Regions from separate parts of the Brevibacillus halotolerans genome, predicted to be linked through region 2. Evidence: riboswitches for the same ligand, from Rfam matches in the RefSeq annotation. Region 2 holds a riboswitch; each other region holds the start of a gene.

Region 1 (5,828 bases), on a different contig from region 2:
TCCCTGTCTTACACAACGGACTAATCCTTCTTCCACTGTCGGATAGGTAACGCCCATGTACGCCACTTCAACGTTACCTACCCCTGTGCTCTCCCATAACAAGCGGGCTATTTTACAAAGATCGCTGTTTGCATCTGAATCACTGCTACCACGACCTACTAAAAGAATGGCACTATCCTTGTTAGCCGGTTCTAGTGGAGTATAGGCAGTTGTATTTTGTAAGCGATCCCGCAAAATTTGCACCATGTCCTCATGCACACCTATGGGGCGCCCATAACGAAAATCTACATGGGGATATTTCGCCTTAGCCTCGTCTATTTCATGCGGGATGTGCAGTTTAGCGTGGGCTGCTTGAAACAGCATTAAAGGTACCATTGCTACAGTGGTAGCTCCACGTTCTACTATTTTTTGCACACCTTGCATAATGGTTGGTCTGGTTAACTCCAAGAAACAAGTCTCATACAGTGTCACGTCTGTTTGTTCCTGTAACAATTCAGTAACTCGCTGTGTAAACTGTAGAAGATGCTCATTTCCCTCGGCATCTCTGCTACCATGACCGATAAAAAGTATTCCGTTCAAAAAATTCCCCCCCTTAATCTCCACACGGTTCTTCGATCTGCAATGGAGCTACGAATTCCTGATAGCGGTATTCAAGTACCTGCCCTGTACGTTTAAAGAATTTATGGAATCGTTCCTCGATATGACCTTTTGTCTTATACTCATCCACAATCCGTTCTACAAGTCCAATAATCTGTTCTTCTGGAACTCCCTCAGCTATACGTTGTCCAGGATGAGCGTTACGTCCGATACGCTTGCCACCTAAAAACACATCATATGCGCCACGTCGGTATACAAGACCAATGTCCTCCATAACTGCACCATAGCAAGCCATTCCGCAGCCGTTAAAGCCAATTTTTAAATCCTTTGGCACAGCTAGACCATCTAATCGTCTACCTAATTCCTCAGCTACAGGGATCGATTCATCCTTTTCTAAATCACAAAAATCACAAGCTTTCACCTGCGCACTAGCCCCGATCGGAAACAATTGAAAGCCAACTGCTCTTAATTGTTGCGTGACCTGCTCTGGATCTACCTGCGGTAAGCGAAGAATAATTTGATGCTCAATGCTGTACATCATTTCTCCGCCATCCTTGGTCAAATCGGCCAATAGACGCATTTGTTCAGAGGTAAAATTCTTACGAGCTACACCAGGCGAAACGCCTAGCTCTAAAATATCAACAACTCCGCTAAACGGGCGAGGTGGTGGAGTGATACCCTGATTTAACTCCAAGGCTGTCTTTTCATCAACGCACGCAAGCGCTTCCATCGCTAATTGAAAGGCCTTTACCGCTTGTTTAGGAGCTTGAAAGCTCTCTGTCTCTTCCTGAAAAGAATTCTGTTCTACTTCCCTTGAGAATTGCCTGGGATTTGAAAGGGCTTCCATCGCCGCTGATGGTGCGGAATCAGAAACCTGAGCTTCTTGTATTGTAGCCTGCGGTGAAGTCGCTACAGCCACTTCTTGCACAGAAGATGACTCAGATACCGGATTTCCACTCTGAGGCTGGCTGTGAAGCGCCCAAGGCTCTGCCTTCTCCTGCAAGCGTTCATGAGGTTTTAACGGTTGATCCATGCGATTTAACGTATATTTACGTTGATATCCGCGCGGAGTAATAATTTTTTGGTCGTAAACAAAGGTAGTCGAGTTCCCGATGATTACTGTTGTCAGCATTCCAATGTCATGCTGTAGCATGTCTGCAAGTGTTGTAATTACAACATGTTCTCGATCTCTATAGGCGCTCTTTACGATTCCTACTGGCGTTTCAGGAGAACGATATTTTAATAATATTTGTTGTGTTTCTACAATTTGTCGTGTACGGCGACCACTGCGCGGGTTATACAGCGCAATGACAAAATCAGCAGAAGCAGCTGCTTCTACACGCTTAGCAATCGTTTCCCACGGTGTAAGATGGTCACTCAAGCTGATTGTGCAAGCGTCATGCATAATGGGAGCACCCAATAAAGACGCGCAAGACTGAATGGATGAAATTCCAGGTACAACCTCTACCTTCACCCCAGTAGATTCTGTCCAGCCTTTTTCGACTAGGACTTCATAAACTAGTCCGGCCATGCCGTATACCCCAGCATCCCCACTAGAAATAACGCCAACAACTTGACCTAACTCAGCCAATCTTACCGCTTCTTGAGCACGGCTAACCTCTTCTGTCATCCCAGTACGCACGACACTTTTGTCTGAAATAAGCTCTCGAATTAAATCTACATAAGTGTTGTAGCCAATTATCACTTCGCATTCTAGGATAGCCTCTTTTGCCCGATGCGTAATGTGATCATGATGTCCTGGTCCAAAGCCAATTAGTAGAATTTTTCCTTTCTCCATCTACTCCAAGCCCCCTATCCTTATTTGCAATCAACCTTACATTTTTATACAATAAAAAAAACAGCGCTTCCCCGTCTGACTTACGTGAGAAGTGCTGTTATGATGAGCTTGTTATTTTTTGGAAAGGAATATTCCCTTCTGTAGCAAAACTGCTCTCATAACACCTCCCCATCTGCCGTAGGTCTGACGGTGTTGTTAGAATAAAGAGGGTAGCCTGACTCTTGGAATATTCTGCTCCTTTTCGTCTTCTGAAAATTTATAATATCCAGTGACAAAAACGGGCTCTCCAATTACAGTGGCGGGACCGTGTTGGATTTTCACCAACTTCCCCATGTGAATCGTTTCTCATGTAACAATTCCTTTATTCCCAAGCTTATGTGATTAGTTCTATCATAATCCAATTTGCATTTTATTGTCCATACTTTTCTGTCTAGCCCACACGGGACTGGACAAGAGGTGAAAGAAGATCGTATACTGACATACTATTAGAAATCTTCTATTTTTATGCATAGAGGAAAATATATTTGAATATACAGTATCATAATTAACATATTATAGAAAGGTTGTTAAAACATGTCCCTCTTACACACCTTACAACAACGTCAAGCTATACGCGCCTACGATGGTCGCCCTGTAGAAAAAGAAAAGATCGAGCAGCTTCTAGAAGCAGCTATATTAGCACCCAATGATCGCTTGCGAGAGCCTTGGCACTTCTATGTCATTCGAGGCGCTGCTAAGGAACGGTTTAACCAGCTAGCTCAGGATTTCTTGCTTGAACGCTTTCCTACCAAACCTCATTTAGTAGAAGAATCCATGAAGAATGTTCTGGCCACCCCTCTCATTATAGTCGCTACATCCCAAATCATAGAAGGCGACGAAGCTTCTTCGCTTGATAATGATTATGCTGTAAGCTGCGCTATTCATTCGATGTGGCTGATGGCTTCTGAGCTAGGTCTAGGTTTTGTATGGCGTACACGTGGTGTAGGTTTAGCTAGAGATGAACGTCTCAAAGCCTTCTTGTCCCTATCTGATCAAGAAAAAGTAATTGGTTCCTTATTTATTGGCTATCCAACTGATGAAGCCACACCTCGAACTGCTCGAAAGCCTATCACTCAAAAAACAACCTGGGTCGAGTAAACTTTGGCATATTTCGAACGGTTACAAAAAGGTTACATTTTTCCCCGCTTTGTTGTAACATTTCCCTCACCTGCTACGTATTATTTTTATAGTAGGTGATGATACATATGACAAACCACATGACTTTTGCCATACTGGTGGGCTTGTGTGCGACAGCGGGACTTTTTTTATTTCGACGCGCTGTGACGAGTGGGGATCGACAGCAAGGCGGATTCTGGATTAATGGTCTAGCTATCGCTATTGCAACTTTGCTGGTTTTATTCTCAAGCGCTATCGTCGTGTTCTTATTGGTTACGATTCTCTGGACAGTCGGCACTCTATTTCCTATGTTTGTCGACAAATCTGATTTCTGGACACTCGTTTCCTTTGCAGTCGTCTCCTTTTTCATGTTAATGCTGTACGAACTAATTCTTGAACCAGTCCTTTTATACATAATGCAAAGACTACATATCTCAAGAAATTGGAAATTGATACCTGAAATTTTAGCAACGACCTTCATTTTTTATCTCGTGAATACCACATGGATTTCTGGTGTCTTGTTAACACCATTAACTCCCTTATTTGTTGGCATATTAGCTGTAACAGTCGATTATGTTTTAGAGCGCATCATGGGTGAGAGAAGGTAAAAATGTAGACACGACAAAAAGCACCTCTTAGTTTGCGAATCTCGCAACATGACAGGAGGTGCTTTTTATCTGTCTTTTCCTCGTACAAAAAGGCGTTTCTGCAAGCATACAGAAACGCTTTCAACTCTGTTCTTCCATTCTTTTTTTATATGTATGTTCTCCCGTTATACAGCAGATGCACTTAGCGTGTCGTCCCTGTTTTTCCCTGTTTCTTCTGCTGTAAGCGGTATTGAGTAGGTGTACAACCTGTTTCTTTCTGAAAAACAGCGGCAAAATAGGCACTATTACGAAAACCTACTCTGCTTGCAATCATGGAAACATTTCGATCTGTTTCTAGTAGTTGCTTCTTCGCTTCATCTATTCGGATGCGCGTTAAATATTTCCCTGGCGTTATCTTCATACAACGAGAAAAACAACGCTGCAAATAAAAAGGACTCACATAGAGACGTGACGCCATTTCACGCAGAGTTACGGGTTGGTTATAGCAATCGTGAATCATCTCTAGCAAACGGGTCGCCGCATCTTCTTCCGCTGATTTCCAGGTTGGTTCAGATGGTCTACAACGCTTGCAAGGACGAAAACCTGCAGCAATGGCATCGGACGCCGCATAATAAATCTTCACATGCTCTCTTTTGGGTGTCCTTGATTTGCATGACGGCTTGCAAAAAATACCCGTCGTGCTAAGGCCATAAAAGAATAGTTGATCATAATTTGGATCGCATTCTACTATCGCCTTCCAGAACTCCTCTTTCATCCACGATCCCTCCTAGCCTTCAATCCTCAGTATAACGTAATGTTTTTACTTCTAGTAAGCAACTGGGAATGAAAGAGCAAAATTTCGATAGTTTTTTCTTAATTTCACAATTATGTAACTTTTTCCATAATAAAAAACCGTGCCTTTTCACGTTCTTACGAATATTTTTTTGTAACAAACCGCTTTTATTTTCACTAATATTAAAAAAAGCCAAGAGAGGAAGTAGCTCCCTTCTCTTCGCTTTTTTATAAACTACTTTATTATGTACGTCGATAAGCGCCCGCATTCTGCTGAAACAATTGAGGTGCCCCATTTGCTAGTAATGTAACGACCAAAGCCGTAATCACATACTCAGGTATCAGATAAGTTGCATTATAGCTGAAGGAATAAAGTGTTGCAGGTGTTCCTTCCGGGGCATAGCTCCCAAACCAAACAGCTCCTGAAGTCGTGCGAATAGCCAAGCATAACGCAATTCCCACTAGCAATCCTCCCCAGATGGAGGCAATTTTTGTTGCTTTGCTTTGTGTCTTACTAGCGTACAGGAACGCACCAAAGCCTAGCACGGCATAGGATAGAGGATAATCTAACACCATTTGAATCGGATGGACCATCTCGCCACCAAAAAAGAATTTAACCATGCCTACTAGCCCGCCTGTGATTACGCCTGCTACCCAACCACGGCGAAACGCCAAGAGAGCTATCGGTACCATTACCAGCGATACGCTTCCCCCTTGAGGCATGGCAAACAGCTTTACCTTACTTAAAATAACAGCTATTGCTGCCATGATAGCTATTTCCATCATGATAACCAGTCGTGTTCGTGACATTTCAATTCCTCCTCATTCTGATGCAGTATGTATGTAAGCAGCAGAAATAGAAAGGGTCCAACTCAAGTTTATATAGACTATAAATACAA
Region 2 (5,828 bases):
GGAGCGCGGCCATGCAGTGGATGAAACAGACACGCGTGAAATCGTCGAATTGCTAATTGACCAAATTGAGTTTTGTGATGTTTTAATCGTAAATAAATGTGACATGGTTAAAGAACAGGATGTACAGCATTTGGAGCAAATTCTTCGTAAGCTTCAGCCAACGGCAAAATTCATTCGAAGCTCCTATGGCAAGGTCGATCCTAAAGAAATTCTTCATACAGGGCTGTTCGATTTTGAAAAAGCAAGCCAATCGGCTGGATGGTTACAAGAATTACAAAAGCCAAACCATACGCCAGAGACGGAAGAATACGGAATCTCCTCTTTTGTCTATCGCCGAAGAATTCCGTTTCACCCTGAGAGATTATATAAAAGGCTTCAGGATTGGCCTGAAGATGTAGTGAGAGCAAAGGGCTTCCTATGGGTTGCTACCCGTAATGACATAGCTTTGACGATTAGTCAGGCAGGTCCATCGATTCAATTGGAGTCAGCGGGCCATTGGGTGTCGGCTTTACCCGAAGAAGAGAAGCAGCAGATACTGGCGGAAGACCCTGAATGGGCTGAAGAATGGGACCCTCAATTCGGAGATCGTATCAATGAGCTTGTATGTATTGGATTTAATCTGGATCAAGGCAATATCATCCGGTCTTTAGATGCTTGCCTTTTAACAAATGAAGAGCTGCATGCAGACTGGAATACGTTGAAAGATCCATTGCCAACAAGTGATGTTATTGTCGAGACGCTTAGTAGCCAGGATGAATAAATAGAAATGATCAGGAGGATTTAACCAATGAGAGTAACAGTTACCCTGCAATGCACAGAATCTGGAGATCGTACCTACATTACAACAAAAAATAAAAGAAATAACCCCGATCGCCTAGAGCTAAAGAAATATTCCCCTCGTCTAAAAAAATATACTCTTCATCGTGAAACGAAATAGCTGTAGATAAGACAAAGACACTCTTTTCGCATATAAGAGAAAAGAGTGTCTTACTCATAGTGGGGGATATATCTTCAACCACATTTGCTAATAACTAGAGATTGGGTAGCAAAGCAACCAGCTAGCTGAGAATCGTGCCGTCAGTATGAGGAAGCAAATGAAGTTTATTTACTAAAATGATTCGCGATCGATTGAAACACAGAAAAATTTTCATCATGATAATCAGCTCTACCGTAATCAGGGTCAGCGCTGGTTTTGACGATTACTACGTTGGCCTTTGGATTAACATAGATGAATTGTCCATAGACTCCAATAGCGCTGTAGGAACCATCTGCGGGATCAGCCTCCCACCATTGGTATTGGTAGCCTAACACTCCCTTAGGGTCGTGATTAGGCTGAGGCTTTTCTATCTGTGTGGACTCTTGCACCCACTTTTTTGAAATGATTTGTTTTCCGTTCCAAACTCCTTCATGAAGATATAAGCTTCCAAACTTAGCATAATCCCTAATGGTTGCGTTTAGACCCATAAAGGATAGCTCTGTGCCAAGGCGATCGGTACTCCAGTAAGCATTAGATTCCATTCCAAGAGGCCCCCAAATTTTCTCCTGTAAATATTGGGACGGAGGATTGCTTGTAACCTTACTGATCAGCATGCCGAGAACCTGTGTATCAATGCTGATATAATGCTGAAAGGTTCCGGATGGCCGCTGAGATTGTAGCCCCAGTGCATAATCATTAATCGATTTATCGAATAGAAATGTCTTATACATCATCATGTTTATATCTGAGAAGGTGGCGTCATAGTCTTCATCAAAGCTAACTCCAGAAGCCATTCGCAGAATATCCTTAATCGGTACACCATCGTAGCCGCTGCCCTTCAATTCTGGGACATAGTTGGTGATCGGATCATTTACATTTTTAATGAATCCTTCATCAAGAGCGATACCAACAAGTGCAGAGATAAATGACTTAGCCACTGACCAAGAAGTAAACCTTGTTTGTTCATTTATACCATTTTGATAGAATTCCTTCACGATCTTATCATCCTTGAGCACTAGTAATCCATTCGTCTTTGTTCGTTGCAAAAAGTCTTCAATAGCTAATGTTTGATCTTTGTATGTATAAGTTTGGGGCAACTCTTTTTGTAATGTATCAAAATGGAAAACAGGCTGCGATGCTTCTATAGCGCGACTTGGAAAAATATTGTCCATGCTCTGAAAATTATAGCTAAGCTTATCCTTATTCAGCACGTGAATAATGTTCCAATTCCGAATTACTGCCCATATGAGGAGAAGTAATATAGCAGCAACAACGATACTTATGCTATACCACCATATTTTCTTTTTCGATAGTTGTTTACTCTTCAAGAAATACCCTCCTTTATTTACCTAATTATGGTATTTCATTTGATTATAAGATAGCGGGATATTCTTGTTCAATATATTGGGTTTTTATCCTGTTTTTAGAATATGAGGACTTATGATTTTACATTCATTCGTTTATTGCTAAACAGAACATGAAGCGGCTATTGGTTATTTTTTGTTTAGAGAGTGTATATACATGTACAAGAAGTTCAACATGATAATATCAAAGCAATAAAGTCACTACAGATATAAAATTAATAATTGTAATTTTTTAGACTATTTGTTATGTTTAAGCTGAAAATCAAATAGGTGTAGAAACAGGTGCAGATAACCTTCGTTATTTGCTTAAAAGGGAAGTTCGGTTAGAATCCGACGCTGTCCCGCAACTGTAAATGAGAGCTATTCGAAAAAATGCCACTGTTTTCATTCAAATGAAAATGGGAAGGTTCGAATCGCGATGATCATGAGCCAGGAGACCTGCCTGTTTTAGCACACACATCAGTTCCTACGAGGATAGGAGGTGTTACGTGCGAGCGATGAAACATGTGGTATTTTAAGATTTTTACATGTTTATTTGAGTTTTTCGCTTTCGCCCATTAACAACAACTTTCTTTTAGGAAGTTGTTTTTTTGCGTGTTGCGCTGCTTTGAAGTCTAGGAGGGATTTTTTGTTTGGGACAGTAGGATATTTCAGAAATTATTTCAACACAGCAATCATGAACAATCTAAGTTTAGAAAGTCCTAATTCGCTAGAAGTCATTTATGGTCTATTAGGGAATGAAATCAAGCGACAAGACGTTACAGAGGAAGTCAAAACAGATTACTATCGCAACCTTGAAAAAGCCTACAAGCTAACCAAAGAACAGTTATTTGGAATGGAGGAAGAAGAATGAACGAGCTTGAAAAATTTTCTCCTGGGCTAGACGGTGTGGTGGCTACAGAAACAAGCATTTCCTACCTTGATACCATACAAGAGGAAATCGTGATTCGGGGTTACGATCTGATTGAGCTTTCTAAATCCGTTAGCTATGTCGATATTATTCATCTTTTACTGGAGGGACGGCTTCCCGATCAGGCAGAGAAAAACTCTTTGGAAACAAGCATGCTAGAGCGAGATGAATTGCCTAGTGCGGTGTTTGAGGTTTTAAAGCTGTTGCCTGAGCAGACACACGCTATGGATGGCCTGCGAACAGGAATTTCCGTTCTGGGAGGGTATGATCATCGAATTGACGATCGCTCCATGCTTGTTAATAAGGAGCGGGCTTATCGGTTATTAGGTCAAGTTCCTAGCATAGTGGCTAATAGTTATCGGATTCTGACCAAAAAGGAGCCATTCCATCCAGACAAAAATGTACCGTATAGTGCTAACTTTTTCTATATGGTCACCGGGAGAAAGCCATCGCCGATTGAGGAAAAAATATTTGATCTGTCTTTGCTTTTGTACAGCGAGCATGAGATGCCGAATTCCACGTTTACAGCAAGGGTCATCGCTTCTACGCAATCGGATTTGTACGGAGCTTTGACGGGGGCGGTTGCTTCCTTGAAGGGTAGTCTTCATGGGGGAGCAAATGAGGCTGTTATGCACTTATTGCTAGAGGCAGGGACAATTTCCAAGTTCGAGGAGATGTTACGTACCAAGCTGTCCAACAAAGAAAAGATAATGGGATTTGGTCACCGGGTCTATATGAAAAAAATGGACCCGAGAGCGACAATGATGAAAGGAGCCTTACAGCAGCTATGTCATATAAAAGGGGACGATCTTTTATACCACATGTGTGAATCCGGTGAGAGGATTATGGAGAGGGAAAAGGGACTTTACCCGAATTTGGACTACTATGCAGCGCCTGTGTATTGGATGCTTGGGATTCCTATTCCATTGTATACACCTATCTTTTTCGCTGCGAGAACAGCAGGAATTTGCGCACATGTTCTTGAACAGCACGCACAAAATCGTCTATTCCGGCCACGTGTAAAATATGTAGGCGAGCGGCATGTTTTTTGAGGTAGGATTGGGAATTTTATGTGAAGCCAGCAACGCCTACATGATGTTCTGACCAACATCACGTACCATGATAAATAATTTTAAATAGAAAGGGAAGGATACTTTGTTAAAAAATATGGAGATTAACAAAACGGATGAGCTGATCGAGCAAATTACAGATTATGTTTTACATAAGAGGATTACGAGCTTGGAAGCATTTGAGACTGCTAGATATGTCCTGCTGGATACACTTGGATGTGGAATTTTGGCATTGAGCTATCCTGATTGCACGAAGCTGCTGGGACCTATTGTTCCGGGGACAGTTGTTCCCAATGGATGTAGGGTGCCAGGTACATCCTTTGTTCTTGACCCAGTGAGAGGCGCTTTTAATATTGGTTGTATCATTCGTTGGCTAGATTACAATGACACGTGGCTGGCGGCAGAATGGGGACATCCATCAGATAATCTGGGAGGGATTTTAGCTGTTGCTGATTATATAAGCCGTGTACGTATCTCGGAGGGGAAACAGCCATTAACGATGCATCAGGTGCTGGAGGCGATGATTAAAGCACATGAAATTCAGGGAGTGCTGGCATTAGAAAACAGCTTGAATCGAGTCGGGCTTGATCATGTTTTGTTTGTTAAAATTGCAACAACAGCAGTGGTAGCACAGATGCTAGGAGGAACCCGGGAAGAAATAAACAACGCATTATCAAATGCTTGGCTTGATAATAGCAGTTTACGGACATATAGGCATGCTCCGAATACAGGATCACGTAAATCCTGGGCTGCTGGCGATGCAACTAGCCGAGGTGTTCAGCTAGCTATGATGGCCTTAAAGGGAGAAATGGGATATCCAACAGCTCTTACTGCACCAGGCTGGGGATTCCAGGATGTTTTGTTCAATAAACAAGAGTTAAAGCTAGCTCGACCCTTGGATGCCTATGTAATGGAGAATGTGCTGTTCAAAGTCTCCTATCCAGCCGAATTTCATGCACAAACAGCCGCGGAATGCGCAATCAAGCTTCATCCGGAGGTAATGGCTCGTTTTGGTGAGATTGACAGCATTACAATCACAACACATGAATCAGCTATTCGAATCATTGATAAGGTAGGTCCATTGAATAATCCAGCAGACCGGGATCATTGCTTGCAATATATTACGGCTATCGGCTTGCTATTTGGTGATATTAAAGCAGACCATTATGAAGACCTAGCAGCATCAGATCCAAGAATCGATATCTTACGTAATAAGATGGTGGTTGTTGAAAATAAACAGTACAGCATTGATTATTTAGAACCGAGTAAGCGCTCGATCGCAAACGCTGTTCAAGTGCATTATAAAGACGGGTCTTCTTCTGAACAAATAGAATGCGAATATCCATTAGGGCACCGCTTCCGCAGGGGAGAAGCCATCCCTAAAGTCATTGAAAAATTTGTTGAAAATGTAAGGACACATTATTCACAAAAGCAGGTTCGTAAAATAAAAGAAGCTTGCATGGATTCAGAAAGGGTAAAGAGCATGGCCGTTACTGAATTTATCGAAT
Region 3 (5,828 bases), on a different contig from region 2:
ACCTACTCTATTTCGTCCACCTGGTGGTAGTTATAACGAAAAGATTGTGGCTGCCGCAAAAGAGATGGGTTACTTGGTTGTCATGTGGTCCTGGCATCAGGATACTAAGGATTGGACGAATCCAGGGGTACAAAAGATTGTCAACAAGGTGCTGAAAAATGTACGAAATGGCGATATCATCTTATTTCATGACCATGGCGGAGATCGTCAGCAAACGGTAGATGCCTTGAAAATCATTTTGCCAGAGCTTAAAAAACGCGGCTTTGAAATGATTACGGTATCAGAGTTGATTTCCATACGGAATCAGTACCCTGTGAAAGCAAATTTACCTTCCCTTGTCCCCAATAGAGGCCATAAATAGATTTTTTACGTCTTAAAAAAAACCGCCATAGCTGTGGTGGCAGCATGGCGGTTAAAGTGTATGGGAGAGTGTCAGTTAACAGATTCCTTTTACGAAAAGGATTTTAGTTGGCTTATATTCAGATCATCGACTTTGAGTTATCAAACAACTTTTCGCTTGTTGCTGTGAAATGGTTTTGTTAGCTTGTTTTTATCAATGTGTCTTGAATGTAAAGTATACCTTGTCAGTATAAATCCATGTCAAGGTAAACTAAGGAAGATAGATACTTCTTTCTTCCATGTAGAACTCCTTTCATAGGATCTGTTACGCTAATTCTCCCACACGATTCCTGGTGCAATTGGTATCAATCCGCATGAATGTACCTATGCACAATCTATGACCGATTTGGTTACAAAAAGGTTGCAAATATAATTGTATTTTTATTTATACCTACAACTAAGACGATTCCTCTTCATTATCTCTATAAAAAAAGCACATGCGAGGATAAGATAATCCATATCCCCAGCATATGCTTTCTGTAAAAGCTACCTTATGAAATCTTCTATTAGAACTTCTGTGGATAAAATCCTTTTGCAAGTATTTCTACCGCTCGTACATTTCGAACACCTTCAAATACATCGGAAAGTGGCAAGCTAACAAATCGCTTATTCTTAATAGCAGGGATATCGGAAAGTGCTTTGTTTTCTAGTAAATATTTGATCTTCTCTTCTGCACTTGGTTTATCATAATCATTAATTACAATTACATCGGGAGCTCGTTTTATGGCTTCTTCCCAGCTCACTTCACTCCATGATTTTTCTAAATCACCAAAAACGTTTTGTCCGCCAGCCATTTCGATTAAACGCGTTTCTAAGGAATTTCCTGTTGTATACAACCCTGAATTAACACTATCAAAGACCAAAACTTTGACTGGCTTTTCTATATTTCCTATCTTTTGTTGAATGGCCTGAATATCCGTTTTCATTTTAGCAATAATATCCTTAGCACGATCCTCTACATGCAGAATCTTGCCTAATTGCATCAAATCCTCATAAACCTCGTCGACTGTAGGATGCTTAGATATCGTTCCTGTAATGGTATAAGCTGGGATACCCATTTTTTGCAGCTCCTCTACACTGCCAATTCCTTTTGCTGTAAATGCAGAGCTTCTGCCAATAACGAAGTCAGGCTCTACACTTAGAAAGACTTCTAAGGAAGGATATTGCTTAGACAAAAGCTTGATTTGATCATATTTTGCCTTATATTCGGGCAAGACTTCGTCGTCAGGATAAGCTGTACCGATCATTACGTCTTCAACACCTAATGCTAGTAGCATTTCGGTCACATGCTGATTCATACTCACTACTCGCTTCGGTGCTTGTTCAAAGGTTAACGTATGCTCTCCATTTTTAATTTGAATCTTCTCAGCTACTGGCTGTGAATTAGTAGAAGCTGCCTGAGGAGTCGTCCCATTTCCACAGCCACTTACTAGTAATGAAAGACCGGCAAAGATTGTAATCATCATCTTTTGACCTTTATACAAAAGGCCTTGCTTCTTGGTAGTGGAGCTTTGCATAGTATATTTGTTCATCTTGTTTTCCTACCTTTTCCTTTATTCAACAAATAACCTGATCTGGGATCATATAATGAATGTTCACTCTTCCTGTAACTGGATGAACGGTTACTTCTGTTTGAATCTTGTACACTCGTTCTAAAATTTCAGGCCGAAGAACTTCCTGTGGAGTTCCAGAGCAAACGATAACTCCTTTTTCTAGCATATAAAGACGATCACAGAACATAGCGGCCAAATTTAAATCATGTAAAGCGGCCAGTACGCTTTTTTGCTGTTGTTTCAGCAATTTGAGCATCCCTAATTGATGATGGATGTCCAAATGATTAGTCGGTTCATCCAATAGTAACAGATCGGTCTCTTGTACAATTGCTCTTGCTAATAAGACGCGCTGCTTTTCTCCCCCAGATAAACTCAGATAACTCCGATCACCCATGTTCTGTAGGCCAACTTGAGCTAGAGCTTGCTCTACTAACGCTAGATCATGCTTATTCTCCTGCTCCCACATACTCTTGTGTGGAGAACGGCCCATCAGTACAAGCTCGTATACACTAAAATCAAATTGAATCTGCGTTTCTTGAACCACTGCACTTAGTTCTTTTGCTAATTGCTTCTGTTGGTATTGACCAAGCTCTCTTTCCAGTAAATAGATACTGCCTGTAGTGGGTAATAGAGTCCGATATACCTGCTTAAGGAGAGTAGATTTACCACTACCATTCGGGCCAAGCAAGCCTACGAATTCTCCTTTTTGTACGTGTAAATCTATATCCTGCAAGATACATGTCCCTTGGATCTCATATCCAACTTGTTTTAACTCAACATGCTTGTCTACGTCTAATTTTGTGGGCACATTAGCTTCCTCCAAACGTATACGCCCGACGACGTAGCATCCAGATAAAAAATGGACCGCCGCAAAGCGCTGTGACTATTCCTATCGGCAATTCTTCAGGGGCAATGATTAGTCTAGCTAATACATCCGCCCAGATCATAAAAATCGCTCCACCACAGGCACAAAGAGGGATTAGTCTCCTATGATCAGAACCCACCCACAAGCGAAAGATATGGGGTAACATTAAACCAACAAAGCCAATGCTACCGCTTACAGCAACCAGTAAGCCTGTAACGAGAGAAATCGTAATCAGTAGAATCTTACGCATATTTTCTGGATGTAGACCAAGTAGCGTAGAGGTTTCTTCCCCTAGGATCAACAAATTTAGATTGCGTGCATTTACCCATAAAAATATAAAGAACGAAAGTACTGCAATCGTTGGCAATACAAGTGACTCCCACTTGGCACGAGTGAAGCTTCCCATCATCCAGTACAGCACACTTGAAAGGCTTTCCGCTCTTGGTGCCAGCATAATAAAAAAACTAGTAAGCGCTGACAACATAATAGACACAGCTATTCCAGCTAACAAGAGACGTATTAGCTGCACCCTTCCGCCAACCAAAGACAAAAGAAACACCAATATAACGGAAGCCAAAGCACCTAAAAAGGCCGCTAAAGAAAGCGCATACGAACCAAATACTCCCAAACTACCAAATAACAGCACTGCTGTTGCTCCCACCGATGCCCCTGATGATACGCCTAAGATATATGGATCAGCTAAAGGATTACGAATCAATGCCTGAATCGCTATCCCAACAATAGACAGCCCGGCACCTACAACCGCAGATAATAAAACACGTGGCAGTCGAATATCCCAAACAATATGCATCTGCGCGTTAGACACGTCTGTCCCTACCCATTGTTGTACAAAAGGAACATGTGAGCCTATGACCTTCCAAACGATAACTGGGTCTATTTGTACTGGTCCCAGCATGATTGCAACCGTCAGCGATAAAAATAATACCACGCCGCTTCCCATCAATTTCGCTATCCAATTTTTTGTATATTGCGTACCGATGCTGTTTACTGACCTTGGGGCTGTCGTGGCGGTTTGTTGCATGCTTCTCCCCCCTATGTAAAACAAAGTAACGAAATGAAATTACTAACTCGGTGACCACCCAAGCTTCAAGTGCAGGTGGCACCGTAATTGGACCTCTACGCCCCGCTAACATGTTATTCCTTAAAGATTCGCACAAAAAAGCATCCGTTCCAAAAGGAGACAGATGCTTGGGTTTTTGGACAAATCAATTCCTATAGGTGTATGTACACTATCATCATACGACCTACCCAAACACCTGCCCATCCTCGTGGGAGTGTTACATCTTACGGCAGGTCTCCTGGCTCATGAATCCTCGCAAGCATCCTCCCTTCCCATTCTCTGCAAAAGTGAACAGTGGTGTATCGGATGTTGCTCCTCATTTACAGTGGCGGGACCGCATCGGATTTTCACCGAACTTCCCTTTTAAGTCTGATCCTGAAATCAAACACCGTAACATGGCTATAAATCAGTTGTAATTGTTTGTGAGTGTAACACGATTTGGTGGAACATGGCAAGGTAATGGTGAATTTGTGATAGGTTTGTAAGAACTTTGTAAAATATTTACGTAATGTTTGTAGTTTAGTAGTAATCGGTCCAGTTGTTTGTTCACATAATGTTAATTATGTTATTTAATTTATACCAAAATTTCTTTCTTTCTCATTTTATACCACTCTTCGTTTCTATCTTTCCTTGAATGTAATAGAAAGGCAAAAAAGCTATCCAATTCAGGATAGCTTACCTTCCCAATCAAATTTCCCCCTGCCATTACCAAGTTCCTGTCATGTAGCCTAAGCATTAGCCTCTTGATAATTTTAGTAACTTGTCTGGACAAAGTTTCTATTATAAAGGCTTCTGTATCGATCCCTTATTAGCTCTGTAAAAAAGGTTTTACCTCTTCTATTATTTTTTTTAAGCTTTGAGCCCCCTTTTCATATTCCTTTTTAGCCATGTTATTTTTTGTTTCAAGTGAAAAAGTCTCCAAATCTGCTTGGCATTTTTTCAACGTAGACAACGTCAATGGTTTTTCCTGAGGGACTGGTACAGTAATCTGGTCATCATATAAATCTACATTCAATTGCCCATAACTATCTACTTGTCCTATATAAACGTTTTCCAATGGTATTCCCATCTTATTGAGAGTTGTGTGGAGCCATCTTTTCGACAATCCTGTGGTTGCTAAAGGCTCTAACATGACATTCCCATCCAAAATGACCGTTTGAGGCTCTCGGCTTGGAGCTCCTTGGATATTCAGATCTTTGGCAGTAAGCGGTTGATTTTCTTTTTTGAGCAGGACACTAATCTGACCATTCTGCTCTAATAGTGCATACTCAACATCTGCAATCGAGAATACATCTTTTAGGCGCAATTGTTCTAACAATTCCTCACCTGTATAATTCTCTTTCTTGAGATTGTCCTCCATAATTTTTCCATCTTTGATCAGTACACGAGCATTTCCTTCAACTATATCGCTCGCTGTCTTACTTTTGACCGATAGATAACTGAAAAGAAATGGAATAAGGGCCCAAATGATCATGCTAACGAATCCGTTCAAAAACCTGTCATCGACGTCAGCTGAAATGAATCCCGCAATGGAGCCAATCGTAACACCTACAATATATTCAAAAAAAGTGGCTTGGGCAATTTGGCGTTTTCCCATTAAACGGGTTAAGAACAATAAAGTAAAAAGCGTAACGATTGATCTAAAAACAATCTCCCAGAATTCAGGCATAAATATCCTCCCTAGTAACATCTAATCCTTCTATGTATTTAGATTGTGTTACTTTGTTGATTTTTATATATAAAAGTCAGGTATAAAAACTGGCTTTGTATTCCAAATTAACTTTGACTACATCAATAAAGGAGTTAACAATGGCTACAAAAAACAGTAAATTAACCGCAACTCAAATCGAATATCAAGCCTTTGCAAAAGCGTTAGAACCTCCACGACCTGTGCTTAAAAATACCATTCGGGCTTTTTGGGTTGGTGGTT
Region 4 (5,828 bases), on a different contig from region 2:
AGCCACCTTTATCGTAATTTTACACATCGTACCAGATGATCTTGTTCATATTCTTTCCATTCAAGCTTTTTCGTTGCACAGATGTGGTCTGCATTCTCGCATCGGTCTAAGAACGGGCAGATATCCTCTCTATTTAGCGGTTTAGGGAGTGACATGCTAACACGGTTAATCCCCTTCCTCCTGCTCGTTACTCCAAGTCTGGCTTGTAACAGGACACGGGTATAGGGGTGCATCGGGCGATTAAATAATGTAGATGCCGGTGCCTTTTCAACAATATAGCCAGCATACATGACAGCTACTTCATCAGCTAGCTGAGCAATGACCCCCAAATCGTGTGAAACTAATAAAATACCTGTATTATATTCTTTTCTTATATGATCCAACTGTCTCAAAATCTGAAGTTGATTCGTCGCATCGAGGGCTGTCGTTGGCTCGTCCGCGATAAGAATCGTGGGCTGTAAAGACATCGTGATTGCAATCATTACACGCTGGAGCATACCGCCGCTTAACTGAAATGGATATTGCTTCAATACATTCTCTGGATTTGGCAAGTCCATTTTTTCCAGATGCTTCAAAGCCATTTTGTGTGCTTGTCGCTTGGTAATAGGCAGATGAGTTCTAAGTGTTTCTATAAAATGTCTGCCAATTGTACGTACAGGATTAAAGGCAGTCATCGGATTTTGCATAATAAAAGCGATCTCGCTACCGCGTATTTTTCTTACCTCTTCTTCTGAACAGGTTAGCAAATCTTTATTGCAAAATGTGATGCTCCCTTCGACCACCTTTGCCTGTTCAGGCAAAAGATGTAATAAAGACATGCATGTCATCGTTTTACCTGATCCGCTTTCTCCAACCAGTCCAAACACTTTTCCAGCCTCTATTTCAAAGCTTACCTCATTGACAGTCTGAGTCACCCCATGCGGTGTTGATACAACTATATGTAAATTGTTAACAGTTAAAATGGGGTGCTGTGCCATCCTCTGATCCTCCCTTCTAGTTTCTTTTTAGGTCTAAGGCATCCCTCAAGGCTTCTCCGAACAGGTTGAAAGCGATCACGACAAGTAAGATCATCATCCCTGGATACAGCATCAAGGAAGGGTTATTTCTAAAAAACGGTTTACTGTCATTGATCATCATTCCCCACTCCGCTCCTGGCGGCTGTATGCCAAGGCCCAGAAATGAGAGACCAGAAATAGCTAAAACAACTCCTCCAATGTCCATAAAAGCTAAAACGACCACCTGCGATACAATGGTGGGTAAGATATGCTTTAGAACAATGACCAGCTTTGGTGTTCCGCACACTTTTGCTGCTAAGATAAAGGGTTGCTCCTTCACACTAAGAACCATTCCTCGAATGATTCGCGCATAAAACACCCATTGGACAAGCACCATGGCAAAAATCATATTCCCCAGACCGGGTCCGAGGATTCCAATCAAAGCTAATGACAGAAGCAAGCTTGGAAAAGCCATGAAAATATCACAAATTCGCATGAACAGATAATCAACCCAACCACCTCTATAGCCTGCAAAAATCCCAACTGGAAGACTAATTAGCATGGTAAATCCCATGACAAAAAAAGCTGTCCCCAGTGAGGTTCGTGTTCCATAGATCAGTCGAGACCATATACATCTGCCTAAATGATCTGTCCCTAACGGAAACTTCGAGGAAGGGCCTTGTAGCTTTTGCGTGATATCAACTAGATTCGGATCATTTGGAGACAAAAAAGGAGCAAACAGAGCCAATAGTATCATGAGGATGATAATCATGCTGCAAATGATCATGAGCTTTTGCGACAGTAGCTTTTGCTTCAATTTTTTCAACACACTTATTGCTCTCCTTCCCATTTTATCCGGGGATCTAGGAAAGCATATGCAATATCCACAAGGAGATTGCAGACGACAAAGATCACACCCATAAACAATAAACAGCTCTGAACCATCGGATAATCACGGTGTAAAATAGAAGTGACAAACAAGGAGCCTATACCAGGCCATGCAAAGACGGTCTCAACAATTACGGCTCCGCTTAGCATGTTTCCAATGCTCATGCCAAGTCCAGTTAACACAGGTAATAAGGATTTTTTAAACACATGTCTACCAATGATTAGACTTTCTCGCAGCCCTCGCGCTCTCGCATACACGACAAATGGCTCATTCAAATTTTCTAGCATACTGGTGCGAAGCAAGCGCATGTACGTACCTATATAAGGAAAAGCCAATGTCAGGGCCGGAAGCACTAGATGGGCAAAAGTTCCCCTTCCCAATACGGGAAATAAATCTAACTTTACCGATAAAAAATAGATGAATAGAAATCCGAGCCAAAAAGCAGGCATCGAGACGCTTACAAAGGCAAGCATCCTGCTAACCTGATCAATTAATTTCCCCTTGTAAAGGGCAGAAAACATTCCTAAAGGTAAACTAATAAAAATAATCAGGAGCAATGAAGCACATGCAAGTTGCAGCGTTGGGGAGAAATGGAGAATAATTTCATCCCATATAGATTTCTTCGACACATAAGAAACCCCTAAATCCAATTGAACCACTTTTCCTAACCAATTTACATACTGGATATACAGGGGCTTGTCCAGCCCTAGCTCTGCTCGAAGGGAAGCCACTGCCTCATCTGTTGGAGGAATATGTGACGCCCTCAAGTAAGCTACGGCCGGATCCCCAGGTGTTAAGTGGAGCAGAATAAAAGTGATCAGAGAAATTCCCAATAATATTGGCAGTAAACTTGTGAGACGTTTAACAATAAACCAACCCATTTACTACTCCTTTGCCGTTTTTACATAACCCCACTTCACTTCATATCAATGGTAGTGAAAGGAACTTCATATTCTTGAGGCAAGAAATGAACCCCGCTCAGATTTTTATGATAGACCGCTATATTAGATTGATAAGATATTGGTAAGTAAGCAGCCTGTTCGTGCAATGTTGTTAAAATATCTGTATAAAGCATCTTTCTGTGTGCTTCATCTGTACTTACTAATACTTCCTTGATTTTTTTATCTAATTCTTTCTTGCCTGGTAGCCCTGATAGAGCTTTGTAATCCGGACTGCCACCTTCCGAAGGTGTTGTGATAGCAGATAAATAGGAATGTGGATCAAATGGAACACCCCAGCTTGCCGTAAATAATAAATCAAAGCTGCCTTCATTGGCTGTAGCCCAAAAATCCTCTTCTTCCTTACTTGTCAGCTTCATATCTATCCCTAATTTTCTAAACTCACCTTGGGTATATTCTGCGATCGCCTTCTGGATGTTGTCTGAGCTAATAAACATCAGCTCCAATTGTAGCGGTTTTCCAGCCTTCTCTCTAAATGGTTTGCCATTTACTTGTTTCCAGCCCGCTTCATCCAACAATTGTTTCGCTTTTTCTTCATCGTGTTCATACGGTTTTACATCAATCTTCGTATATGGAATGGTAGGTGCAAATAACGTATCAGCTTTTCTTTCTGTGCCGTAAAAGATATGATCGATGACAGCCTGCTTATCAAAGGCATGCTGAATAGCTAGACGTAAGTTACGCTCTTTGAGAGCTTCTCTGTTCGTATTAAAGAGTAACGCCCTTGTAGCCGTAGGTTCTGATAGTTTGGTTTCATATTTTCCCGAATCCTTCAGAAACCGGAACGAATCCTGGCTTATGACTCCGTTCCCAAAAATCAAATCAATGTCCTTCTTCTCAAAAGCGAGAACTCTCGATTCACCGTCAGGTATGACTTTAACAATCACCTTATCGACTTTCGGTTTCTCGCCCCAATACTTCTCGTTTCTTGTAAAGACAGCCCTTTCATTTTTCTTATATTCGCTTAGTACCCATGGACCTGTCCCAATCTGTGACTTGAGCCCGTCTTTAAATGTGTTTTGGCTATCAGGAAAGGCAGCTTCTCCTACAAATCGTAAAGGTCTGATGTACGTAAGCTCCTGAAGAGTTGGGTAATATGGCTTGTTCAAAATTAATTTAAACGTAAAATCGTCCACTACCTCAGTACTTTTAATTTGATTTATTAATTCCATCCATTCATGTTGGGGAGCATTAGCTAAAACCGTATCGAAATTTTTCTTCACGATTGTAGCATTAAACGGCGATCCATCCGAAAATGTAACATCTTTTCTTAGATGAAACACATACTCTTTTCCATCCTTCGATACATCCCAGCTTTGGGCCAGCCACGGTTTAAGCTCCCCGCCTTCACCGTAGTAAACGAGAGATTCATATACCATAGCTTGTGAGAACCATTGATTCGGAAAATAGGTATGAGGATTTACGTCTCCGATATCTCCAGACCAGGAAAACGTAAGAACTTTTGAACTATCTTGAGTTGCTCTATTTTCTCCTTCTTTTGTTGTGTTACCACAGCCAGCGATAATGATTGTTAGCAGCGCTACTAGTCCAACAAAAGAAGTAATAAATGCAGACCGTTTCAAATACATTTTTATCACCTTTTATATAATTTAATTATTCTAAAAATGTTAAAAAACAAAAAAACATTACCAACCAGATTAAAAAGGTCAGAAATGCCTATCGTTTATGAACACATCACATCGGTCTTTTAGCATTCAAAACACCTCCCTATCTCCCCGTAGGTCTAACAGCATTTCTAGAATAGGCAGGTCTTCTGACTTGGGTTCATCATCTCCATGCGTCTTCCCAGATATGATCCAGTGACATATTTGCATAAGACTCCCCCTTACAGCGGCGGGACCGTGCCGGATTTACACCGGCTTCCCTTTTAAGTATCCGTTATGAAACAAATACACCTATTCCACTACCATATGTAGTTTTTCCTTGGAAATATTCACTTTATATCCTTATTTTGAAAGTAGGACAAAAAGTTTACCTAGAACAAATTATATTCGTTATTCCACGTTTACGCTATATGAAATTAAAGCCCTTCTATAATTCCACTCATAAGATGGAACACTTTTGTCCAGAAAGGCTTAAGAGGATGCATCTAGGATCAGGTTCATCTATAAAAAGCGCCAATTCCTCTATAGTAAAAAAACATTGCCACAGCATGTCCCATTAACAGCTTTAGCAATGTTTTCATAGAAATCACATACCATTGTAGCTTACAAACTCTCCGTTCGGCTTACGATAGCCGCGTGGACGTTGGCTTGAGAGCTTTTCTTTTCCGATAGTAATCATCATGACTGTTTCATATCCATCAGGAATTTCTAAAATTTCCTTAATAGCACCTGGATCAAATCCAATCATTGGGCACGTATCCCAACCTTTATCTTTCGCAGATAGCATGAACAGCATCGCAGAAAGGCTTGCATTACGAATGGCTTCTTCCTTCATAAAGGATTCACCCTTACCCTCATATATCCCCGTCACAGTCTCAACGGTACGATCTAGCTCTTGTTTACTCAAAATTCCGAGATGATGCATTCCCTCGTTTATTTTTTCCACTGCTTGATAAGCGTAACGATTGCCCAACACCAATATGACCGCTGAAGCTGAATGCACCTTATACTGCTTGCAGGATTCATAAATTTTTTCTTTCAAGGCTGGATCCGTTACGACAAGATAATGTGTATGCTGAAGATTAAAAGCAGAAGGAGCATATTTAGCCAAAGTAAAGATCTCTTCAAGCTCGGGTCGGGTAATTTCTACCCCTTCAACGAAATTATTTGCGGAACGTCGACTTTTCACTAGGCTTGTAAATTCACTCATGTAAACTCCCTCATCTCATGTATGTATCGAAATTGTTACAGGGGAGGAGAAAAAGCGTTTTCTCTACACTAACTCGCTCCCCTTGCTTTTTGTACCGAATTCATTCTGCTTTTCTTTGTCAGTTCTTTTCTAATCACACTTATTTAGACC

The links. A riboswitch is a leader RNA that binds a small molecule or an ion and turns the genes downstream of it on or off. The one in region 2 is predicted to bind cobalamin.
Region 1: it holds a riboswitch for cobalamin, as region 2 does, so the genes downstream of both, cobJ (precorrin-3B C(17)-methyltransferase) here and O0550_RS17300 (hypothetical protein) in region 2, are expected to answer to the same signal.
Region 3: it holds a riboswitch for cobalamin, as region 2 does, so the genes downstream of both, O0550_RS15960 (FecCD family ABC transporter permease) here and O0550_RS17300 (hypothetical protein) in region 2, are expected to answer to the same signal.
Region 4: it holds a riboswitch for cobalamin, as region 2 does, so the genes downstream of both, nikA (nickel ABC transporter substrate-binding protein) here and O0550_RS17300 (hypothetical protein) in region 2, are expected to answer to the same signal.

The regions. Positions count from the first base shown of each region.
Region 1 covers NZ_JAPTNK010000001.1:519,046-524,873, reverse strand. The annotation lists gene O0550_RS02275 (sirohydrochlorin chelatase) at 1-579, opposite strand, end outside; gene cobJ (precorrin-3B C(17)-methyltransferase) at 593-2,395, opposite strand; cobalamin riboswitch at 2,583-2,774, opposite strand; gene O0550_RS02265 (nitroreductase family protein) at 2,969-3,532, shown strand; gene O0550_RS02260 (hypothetical protein) at 3,640-4,158, shown strand; gene O0550_RS02255 (bifunctional transcriptional activator/DNA repair enzyme AdaA) at 4,340-4,912, opposite strand; gene thiT (energy-coupled thiamine transporter ThiT) at 5,173-5,739, opposite strand.
Region 2 covers NZ_JAPTNK010000014.1:101,118-106,945, reverse strand. The annotation lists gene O0550_RS17315 (GTP-binding protein) at 1-760, shown strand, start outside; gene rpmG (50S ribosomal protein L33) at 788-937, shown strand; gene O0550_RS17305 (serine hydrolase domain-containing protein) at 1,102-2,304, opposite strand; cobalamin riboswitch at 2,604-2,800, shown strand; gene O0550_RS17300 (hypothetical protein) at 2,969-3,193, shown strand; gene mmgD (citrate synthase) at 3,190-4,302, shown strand; gene prpD (2-methylcitrate dehydratase) at 4,418-5,828, shown strand, end outside.
Region 3 covers NZ_JAPTNK010000012.1:142,014-147,841, forward strand. The annotation lists gene O0550_RS15945 (polysaccharide deacetylase family protein) at 1-361, shown strand, start outside; gene O0550_RS15950 (ABC transporter substrate-binding protein) at 906-1,931, opposite strand; gene O0550_RS15955 (ABC transporter ATP-binding protein) at 1,957-2,760, opposite strand; gene O0550_RS15960 (FecCD family ABC transporter permease) at 2,762-3,859, opposite strand; cobalamin riboswitch at 4,110-4,306, opposite strand; gene O0550_RS15965 (DUF421 domain-containing protein) at 4,707-5,567, opposite strand; gene spoVAC (stage V sporulation protein AC) at 5,708-5,828, shown strand, end outside.
Region 4 covers NZ_JAPTNK010000003.1:309,900-315,727, forward strand. The annotation lists gene O0550_RS06365 (ABC transporter ATP-binding protein) at 9-977, opposite strand; gene nikC (nickel ABC transporter permease subunit NikC) at 994-1,824, opposite strand; gene nikB (nickel ABC transporter permease) at 1,827-2,765, opposite strand; gene nikA (nickel ABC transporter substrate-binding protein) at 2,801-4,432, opposite strand; cobalamin riboswitch at 4,591-4,778, opposite strand; gene O0550_RS06385 (nitroreductase family protein) at 5,055-5,678, opposite strand.